Regions from separate parts of the Idiomarina sp. 017G genome, predicted to be linked through region 2. Evidence: predicted binding sites of a transcription regulator. Region 2 holds the regulator's gene; each other region holds the start of a gene.

What was found. The regulator ArgR, encoded in region 2, controls arginine synthesis, uptake and breakdown. The targets are predictions, from matches to a motif close to ANTGAATANNTATTCANT.
Region 1: a site for ArgR is predicted at 1,289-1,306, ahead of gltB (glutamate synthase large subunit). Genes of this name have one in related genera too.
Region 3: a site for ArgR is predicted at 1,763-1,780, ahead of DEU30_RS12710 (aspartate aminotransferase family protein). Genes of this name have one in related genera too.

Annotation. Positions count from the first base shown of each region.
Region 1 is NZ_SNWT01000001.1:95,978-99,125, reverse strand. Features, by position in the region: gene gltB (glutamate synthase large subunit) at 1-1,278, opposite strand, end outside; gene nadA (quinolinate synthase NadA) at 1,417-2,457, opposite strand; tRNA gene DEU30_RS00515 (tRNA-Lys) at 2,601-2,676, opposite strand; tRNA gene DEU30_RS00510 (tRNA-Lys) at 2,707-2,782, opposite strand; gene ybgF (tol-pal system protein YbgF) at 2,912-3,148, opposite strand, start outside.
Region 2 is NZ_SNWT01000004.1:177,888-181,035, forward strand. Features, by position in the region: gene mdh (malate dehydrogenase) at 338-1,270, opposite strand; gene argR (transcriptional regulator ArgR) at 1,458-1,931, shown strand; gene DEU30_RS07800 (Dyp-type peroxidase) at 1,907-2,872, opposite strand; gene DEU30_RS07805 (DUF885 domain-containing protein) at 2,989-3,148, shown strand, end outside.
Region 3 is NZ_SNWT01000012.1:25,589-28,736, reverse strand. Features, by position in the region: gene astA (arginine N-succinyltransferase) at 1-345, opposite strand, end outside; gene DEU30_RS12710 (aspartate aminotransferase family protein) at 359-1,576, opposite strand; gene DEU30_RS12705 (flagellar brake protein) at 1,904-2,608, shown strand; gene DEU30_RS12700 (HDOD domain-containing protein) at 2,614-3,148, opposite strand, start outside.

The DNA.
Region 1 (3,148 bases), on a different contig from region 2:
CCATTGTTTATAAGGGTGACGCTGCTTGAGTTCTTCTTCAATTTGGTCGTTATACCAAATTTTGCCGGTATAGGTATCCACCGCCATCATTTGTCCCGGTCCTAAGCGGCCTTTTTCAATCACTTCCTGCTCGTCGTAATCCCAGATACCCACTTCTGAGGCAATGGTCAGAATACCCGAACGGGTAAGAACATACCGCGCCGGACGCAGACCATTTCTATCCAGACTGCAGGCCACATGCCGACCGTTACTCATAACCACGCCGGCAGGCCCATCCCAGGGCTCCATATGCAGGGAGTTAAACTCGTAAAAGGCACGCATGTCATCAGACATGGTGGCATCGCCCTGCCATGCTGGTGGGATCAACAGGCGCATTGCCCGGAATAAATCCATGCCGCCAGCCAGCAATAGCTCCAGCATATTGTCTAAAGACGCAGAATCGGAGCCTGACAGTCCCACCAGTGGCTTTGCGTCCTGTAAGTCAGGCAGTAAGGGGGTCTGGAATTTATAAGCTCTTGCCTGCGTCCACTGTCGATTCCCGCGTATAGTATTAATTTCGCCGTTGTGGGCAAGGAACCGGAACGGCTGAGCCAGCGGCCAGCGCGGTTCCGTATTAGTAGAAAAGCGCTGATGGAAAACACAAATAGAGGTTTTCATTTCGGCATCGGCTAAGTCAGTGTAATAAGCCGGCAAGTCAGCTGCCATCATCAGGCCTTTATAGACTAAGACCAGACTCGACAACGAGGAAATATAGAGCTCATCCTGATTAGGCATCAGCTTTTCGACGCGTCTACGCGCCATATACAAGCGTCTTTCCAAATCTTTTTTACGCCAGCCCGGCGGAGCCGACACCAGAACCTGCTCAATAACCGGCTCAGACGATTTAGCGCCTTCACCCAGTACTTGGTTGTTGACCGGAACTTTACGCCAGCCAGTGACCGCTAAAGTCTCTCGTTGAAGCTCTTGCTCAATAAGGTGGCGGGCAGACTCGCGCTTATCCTTATCGCGACTAAAAAATACCATACCGACAGCGAATTTCTTACTGAGCTGCCAACCTTGAGTTTCTGCGTACTGGCGGAAAAACTGCTCGGGCATTTGCAGTAGTAGTCCGCAGCCATCTCCGGTTTTACCGTCGGCACCAATACCACCACGATGTTGCATACGGTCCAGCGCTTTTACTGCGGTAGAAATTAAACCTTGCTGAGCTTCGCCATTAATATCAGCGATAAGGCCGAAGCCGCAGTTATCACGGACATCAGCTGGATCATAAAGTCCCATGCTTATACCACTCGAATAATTATTCAATAAAGCTAGATTACCATGCAGGCATCAGCTTCGGTAGGCACTGGGGCTATTATTGTTACAAATATGTTGTATAGACAAAAAGTAAAAAGGCTCCCGAAGGAGCCTTTTAAATCACTTTAAAGTCGCTGCAAATTCCAGCATTCGGTCTAGCGGCACCATGGCTTTTTTGCCCAGAGCTTCATCGACATGAATCTCATGTGTTTCTCCACCGTCCGTTAACGCTTCTTCTATCGCTTTTAAGCCGTTCATTGCCATCCAGGGGCAATGCGCACAACTGCGACACGTTGCGCCGTTACCCGCAGTGGGGGCTTCAATAAAGGTCTTATTCGGTTGCAGCTGCTGCATTTTATAAAAAATGCCTTTGTCGGTAGCCACTATGAAGGTTTCATTTGGCAATTCCTGACTCGCCTTAATAAGCTGCGAGGTAGAACCGACCGCATCCGCCATCGCGACAATATTCTCCGGAGACTCCGGGTGCACGAGAATAGCCGCCTCGGGGTGAAGCTTTTTCATATCCTGCAGGGCTTTCGCTTTAAACTCATCATGCACGACGCAGGCGCCCTGCCACAACAACATATCAGCTCCGGTTTCCCGTGCAATATAACCGCCTAAATGCTTATCTGGTGCCCAAAGAATTTTTTCTCCTTTTGCATCCAAATGGTCAACAAGCTCAAGCGCCATACTGGATGTCACTACCCAGTCTGCACGAGCTTTTACCGCTGCTGAAGTATTCGCATAAACGACAACTGTCCGGTCAGGATGTTGATCACAAAATTCAGCAAATTTTTCTGGTGGACAGCCAAGATCAAGGGAACATTCGGCTTTCAATGTTGGCATCAACACTTGCTTATGAGGCGTAAGAATTTTAGCCGTCTCGCCCATAAAACGAACACCAGCTACAATCAGCTTCTTTGCCGGATGGTCGCGACCAAATCGAGCCATTTCTAAAGAATCGGCCACGCAGCCACCAGTTGCCTCGGCTAACGCCTGAATATCGGGGTCTGTGTAGTAGTGAGCCACCAATACAGCGTCTTCATCAATCAGAAGCTGCTTAATACGATTAATGGTTTCGGACTTCTCTTCCGCACTTAACGGTTTAGGCTTTGGCGGAAAAGTATAATCAAGGCTATCCAGAGTTTGAATCTCGGTCATGATACTACGGCTTGTTTTCCAAGTGTTCTTAATAAGTGAGGACTATTATAGCGGAATTCAAGGGATGCTTATAGCTAAGTCAGTATCACTCTTAATTCATCAGTATGGTTTGAGTGGTTTTCTTAATGGGGTATTCAGTGAAGTGGTGGGTTGTGCAGGATTCGAACCTGCGACCAATTGATTAAAAGTCAACTGCTCTACCAACTGAGCTAACAACCCATATTCTGGTAAATATTTTTATCGGCGACGTGGTGGGTTGTGCAGGATTCGAACCTGCGACCAATTGATTAAAAGTCAACTGCTCTACCAACTGAGCTAACAACCCAACGCCAATAATATTGCCCGTTTCTGCTTGGCAACGGCGGCATAGTTTACTGAAATAGTGCGCGTATGCAACTGAAAATTGAAAAAAACTGTGCGACTGCTTAATTCACGAACACATGTTGCCCAGTTGTTACTGATTTAAGCGTTGTTTTGCCAAATTAGCTTCGGTACTTTCCGGGTATTCTTCAATCACTTGCTGGTAATAAGCTTTTGCATCTGCCGATTTATCTTGCTCACTGGCGATAGCACCAAGCTTTAATAAACAATCACCACGTTTATTACTGTCTGGGTAATCATTAACGACAGTTTCAAACTGTTGCTTTGCCTGATCGTATTGACGTTTGGCAAAAAACAGCTGACCTAACCA
Region 2 (3,148 bases):
TGATAATTAAAAAGCTAACACTGTGTATCAATTGGAACATTTGAGCGTACGTCTAGCTGGAAAAATATTGGGGAAGGTCAGTATTGGCGAGAAGTCATTGCGGGTTATCTGGAGGTAGCCTGATGTTCACATCAGGTGGGATATTGCACATTGGACCTGACGTGAACGTCAGGCTACATGACTTTCAGCAAGTAGCGTGGAAATGTTGGGGCGGCTATTACAGGAGCGTCGAAGGCCAGGGACGGCCTTCGTCGAGCGCTCATGGATGAGCTTGTAGCGTCTCCTGTAATAGCCGCCCCAATATTTTCAAAAGCGGACTGCTGAAAGTTATTTCAGCTTAGCTGGCGAAGTCGATGCCAGTTTGGATGTCGCCTTTCAGGCCGTCTAGCATTTCGTCCATGCATTTTTGTTCGAACGCACTAAGTTTGCCGTAAGACAGGATTTCTTCTGCGCCATTTTTGCCTAAGCGTACTGGTTGCGCGAAGAACTTAGCGTTGTCGCCCGGGCCTTCTACGTAGGTGCATTCAATAGTGTCCTGACCTTGTAAACCTTTCAGCAGTGACAATGCAAAACGTGCTGCTGCCTGTCCCATAGAAAGGGTTGCTGAGCCGCCGCCAGCTTTAGCTTCGACAACTTCAGTACCGGCATTCTGGATACGGTGAGTTAAGTCTTTGATTTCTTGCTCTGTAAACTCAACGCCTTCAACCTGAGACAGCAATGGCAGAATAGTGGTACCGCTGTGCCCGCCGATAACTGGTACATTAACGTTTTCCGGGTTCAGACCACGCAACTCACCTACAAAGGCTTCTGAACGAATAACGTCAAGTGTGGTAACACCGAACAGCTTACGCTTGTCGTAGCAACCAGCTTGCTTCAGTACTTCAGCAGCGATTGGAACGGTGGTGTTTACTGGGTTAGTAATGATACCAACACAAGCGTTAGGGCAGTTGTCTGCAACGCCTTGCACTAAGTTTTTAACGATGCCTGCGTTCATGTTGAACAGGTCAGAGCGATCCATGCCCGGCTTGCGTGGTACGCCGGCAGGAATTAATACGATGTCGCTGCCAACTAATGCTGATGCCAGGTCGTCTTTACCGAAGCCTGTTACTTTCACGTCGGTAGGGATATGACTTAAGTCAACCGCCACACCTGGAACTACTGGCGCAACGTCATACAACGATAACTCTGAACCTGCTGGTAATTGGGTTTTCAGAAGTAATGACAATGCCTGGCCGATACCACCGGCCGCACCTAATACGGCTACTTTCATCTCAGACTCCGTTTTTGTTGGTCAATTTAAACTGCTTAAAAATGCAGAATTTGGGGCAAAACTGTACTCCTATATCAATAAAAATACAACTTTGCGCGATACACATTCAGCACTCGAATAGCGCATCTTTATGCAGTACACTGTCTATTATTATAGCACGTAAACAGCATAGGAATTTGACACTCACATGGTGCAGGACACGTTACTCGAAGCTTTTAAAACTTTGCTCCGCGAAGAGCGTTATGGCTCTCAAGGGGAAATTGTTAACGCCTTAAAAGCCGAGGGCTTTGATAACATTAGCCAGTCTAAAGTGTCGCGCATGCTGAGTAAGCAAGGAGCGGTTCGTACCCGCAATGCGAAACAGGAAATGGTCTACTGTTTACCGCCTGATTTAGCCGTGCCTTCCACCCGGGCACCATTAAGCCAGCTTGTACTGGATATTCAGCATAATGATGTGATGGTCATTATTCGCACAAGCCCGGGCGCCGCCCAGTTAATTGCGCGGTTGCTGGATTCGGTCGGTAAAAAGGAAGGCGTACTTGGTACTATTGCTGGTGACGACACGATTTTTATTGCACCGCTTAAAGTTGCTGATATTGAATTCACTCTGCGAAAAGTACGCGAGCTGTTTGCGAATCAGGCGGTACTGCCCTCTTCATAGTCAGCTATGTCGTCGGCAACTTCTTTGTTCGCTTCCATAAAGCGCATTGAAGGAACAAAAAAACCTGAGCTGGACACGGCTTGTGAGTAATCTAGTAAAGGGTCGTAAGCTCCCTGTTCGTCGGCGTAATAACGGTTCTTTAGCCACTGAACAACCATTTTAGGCGAATGGCTAAAATACATTGCCAGAAGCCCCTGTTCGCGCAAGTCGCCCCAGGGCATATTCTGCCGCAATAGTGGAATAGGCTGTTCGCTACTATCAATTAAGCGACTTTTCGCAGCGTGAGTGACACCTTCGATTTTGGCTTCTGATAAACGTTCACCAGATACTTTCTCGCGTCCCATTAGCAGCTCCTGCTTTTCAGGGCCTAAGTAGTCCCAACGACGCAAGTCATGCCGAAACTTCTGTACGAATAAGTAGCTGCCGTCGACAAAGTCCGCATCGTCCTGCGCCTCAACTAAAGCGACTTTACGCTTGCGCATACCCCGCGGGTTATCCGGCGCATCGATAAAGCCGGTTAAGTCGCGGCCGTCCAGATAACGAAAGGAACGGATTTGCTCAGCCACTTCAATGTCGTAGCCAAACCATTCCATTAACGTGCGTCCCGCCAAGTAGTTAGCGTCAAAACGATCACAACGAATCTGTATAACAAGATCATAGGGGTGTCTTGGCGCTTCACGGTCGCCATCGCTGAGCTCGGGAAAAGCCTGCAAGTGAAGCGGTCGCTTATGCGGATAAAGAATATCCCAGTAGTCCGCCCCTATGCCAACAAAGCCTGTTAACATGCCTTCAGAGAAACGGGCGTCAAGATCGCGTAAAATTGCTGGAAAACGAGCTAACTTGCGACGTAAACTTTCAACGTCGTCGCTCATGACGTGACAAAACAACGTCAGACCATGCAGATTAGGTTCCGCGTAGACTCCTGACTGAGCTTTATCCACCCTATTCTCCCATTTAACTGTTATTTTTGTGGGTTCGTTCTATTCGCTTTTACATTAATTAGCGTAAGAGGCATTATAGAATGCCTGTATTCGTTATGACACCGCAAGGAAAAATCATGCGTAATCTGATACTTATTTTTGGTTTGCTGGGCGTTACTGCCTGCACCACCACAGCTGATAACCAAACCCAGCGTAGCAGCACACAGCAACAGAGCCCTGCTGCCGAGTTTCATCAGCTGGCTGACACTATCTGGGAAGAACTGAATAAGTCCAGCG
Region 3 (3,148 bases), on a different contig from region 2:
ACACAAGGTTAAGGTTTCCAGCGCATTATAAATATTAAGCTTTTCTGAATGATGCACAACTTTACCCAAACGGTAATGCCAGAAGGCTTCATTCAAACCCACCGCAGCTTCAATACCACTGACACCTGCAATAGTACCGGTTTCGGTATCTTCCATAACAAACAGGTAGCTTTCATCGCCCGGTGTTTCAACGGTGTCTTTAGCGAATGCTTTTTGCGCCGCATTAATGCGGCGCTCCAGCAGCGACTGGTCTACCGGTAAGGAAGTAAAACCATGACCGGATTCAATCGCGCACTGATATAACGCTTCGTAATCTGACGGCTTAATGGGTCTGATTAGCAACATAAAACAGCCTCAGTTATTGACCGACGACCTGAGCAACAGCTTTTTCAAAGCGCTGCAGGCCTTCTTTAATGTCTTCTTCAGAAATAACCAGTGACGGGGTAAAACGCACCACATTAGCACCGGCAATCAGTACCATCACGCCATGCTCCTGACCGGCCAGCAAGAAGTCGCGCGCACGCCCTTCGTACTCTTTATTCATTGCCGCGCCAAGTAATAAGCCCTGACCTCGAATTTCGCTGAACACGTTATATTTTTCGTTAATTGCGGCCAGTTGCTCTTTGAACCACTGCTCACGTTGCTTCACGCCGTCCAGCGTTTCTTTCGTATTCACAACATCAAATACCGCTTCTGATACAGCACATGCCAGTGGGTTACCGCCGTAAGTACTACCGTGAGTACCAGGTTTAAGATGCTCAGCAATTTCCGTTGTTGTCAGCATAGCGCCAATAGGGAAACCACCGCCTAAAGCCTTGGCTGAAGTCAGAATATCCGGCGTTACGCCCAGCTGTTCATAAGCATAGAGGCTACCGGTACGGCCAAAGCCTGTTTGTACTTCATCAAAAATCAATAACGCGTCGTTTTCATTACACAGTTCACGTACCGCCTTCACGAATTCCACGTCAGGGCTTACTACGCCGCCTTCACCTTGCAATGGCTCCATCATTACCGCGCAAGTTTTGTCGGAAATCAGTTCCTTAAGCGCGTCGATGTTGTTGTAATCCACATGCTCAATAGCACCAGGTTTTGGACCAAAACCGTCAGAGTAGGCTGGCTGGCCACCCACGGTTACGGTAAAGAAGGTGCGTCCGTGGAAACCTTTGGTAAAAGCAATAATTTGTTGCTTATGCTCACCGTGCTTTTCAATTGCCCAGCGACGCGCCAACTTTAATGCCGCTTCGTTGGCTTCAGCACCTGAGTTAGCGTAGTAAACGCGATCAGCAAAGGTGGCTTCGGTTAATTTCTTCGCCAGACGAATTGCCGGTTCGTTGGTAAAAACATTACTTAGATGCCACAACTTCTGGCTCTGTTCCTGTAGGGCTGACACCATCGCTGGGTGGCAATGACCAAGACAGTTCACAGCGATACCACCGGCAAAGTCGACATACTCACGACCTTCTTGATCCCAAACACGAGCACCTTCTCCTTTAACTGGAATCATCGATGCCGGGTTGTAGTTTGGAACCATTACATCATTAAACATTTCACGGTTTACTGTCTTATTGTCTGTCATTACTCTCGTCCTTATCGCCTTAGCGAGTTAACAAAGGTGTCAACAAATTCATCTCTAAAAGTAGCCGGCTATTATGCCAAAATTTGTGCAGTTTGTCTGTGATAATTCGGTTATAAATCCCTAATCCCGAGGGTTTACGCTTTTCTTGCATAAGATACGAATAGTTATGCTAATGCATACTGAAACCATGAATCTTTAGTCATTATTTTTTAGGTCACGAAAATGTTTTCTCCGAATTAACATTTAAGTACGCAGAATTACATTGATCTTTAACTGGTGTTAATTTAGCCTGACTTATTGAATAAATGTTCGGCAACAGAAGACGTTATGGAAAATCAGACTCCGCCCCTGAACGCCTCATCTCAACCACAGTTAAAGCTTACCTACTTACGTCCGGGCGACGTAATTGATGTTGAGTTTTCTTCGGCGACCAAGGTGCGCACCAAGCTTCAGGTTGTGGGCTTTGATACCGGTAACTATTTATTGTTAAAACAGCCGAATCCACGCACTGACGGCAGCTATGCCGATGTGTTATATGAAGGCAACCCGGTTATTGTTCGCTTGGTTTTAGAGGGAGAAGCGGGTGAATGCCTGGCGTTTAAAACAAAGATCCGGGCCGTCTCAAATATCCCGTTCAGGTTGCTGTATCTGGATTATCCGAAAGAAATTGAGAATCGCGCACTACGCGCACAGCGGAGGGTTCGAACACACATTCCAGTCGATGTTACTGCTGACGGCAGCCAGACTAACACTAAAAAGAAATTGGCCAGTGGTGTTATCGTCGATATCTCTTCTGCCGGGTGTCGAATTGTGTTTAAGGCGCAGAACCAGACAGGTAATGTCACTCATATGAATATAAAAATCAGTATTGGCTCGGGTTCTCAGAAAGAGCCTCTGACTCTTTCAGGTCAAATTATGAATCAGCGCAAAGAGCATGGAATGATAAGTGTTGGCGTGCGCTTCACTGACGAGGAAGCGCATATCGGTAAAGTGTTCGAGCATTTATTAATCGACACCGAGTTTGAGTGCTGACCTCTCTATTCCGGCACGACAATTGGCGGGCGTTTTAAGCTCACATTGTGCAAGCGAGCAACAGTTTCTGACGTTATTGAATGCTTATTGAGTAGATGTTTACCCTCTTCCAGACTGGCAAGGTCCACTTCCCGCAGCATTCTGAATTCGCAATAAGCATTAGCTTGGGCTAAGGCTTCCGCGTATTCAGATTCATAGCCTTTGTCTTTCGTTTTGCTTTGCGTAAAAGCCAATAAGTGTTTGCTTACCGGAACACGCTTTAACCCCCAGCCTTCAGCAACCAGATAGCTCACGTCTTTATCCTTTTCCAGCATTAAGTCGCGTAGAAAGCGTTCGTCCGGAGTTAAAGTGACAATAGTATTGTGGCGCTCGGGTGACTTATCGTTAACGCTTTGCATAGCGAATTCGCGCTGCACATCATCAAATAAACGCAAATACAGCTTGGTTAAGGCAATTTTTCCCAGCTCATGGAACATACCAATGGTATAGGCTAGAACCGGATCTCGCAGGTTACGCTCTACCGCAATATTGTGTGCAGCA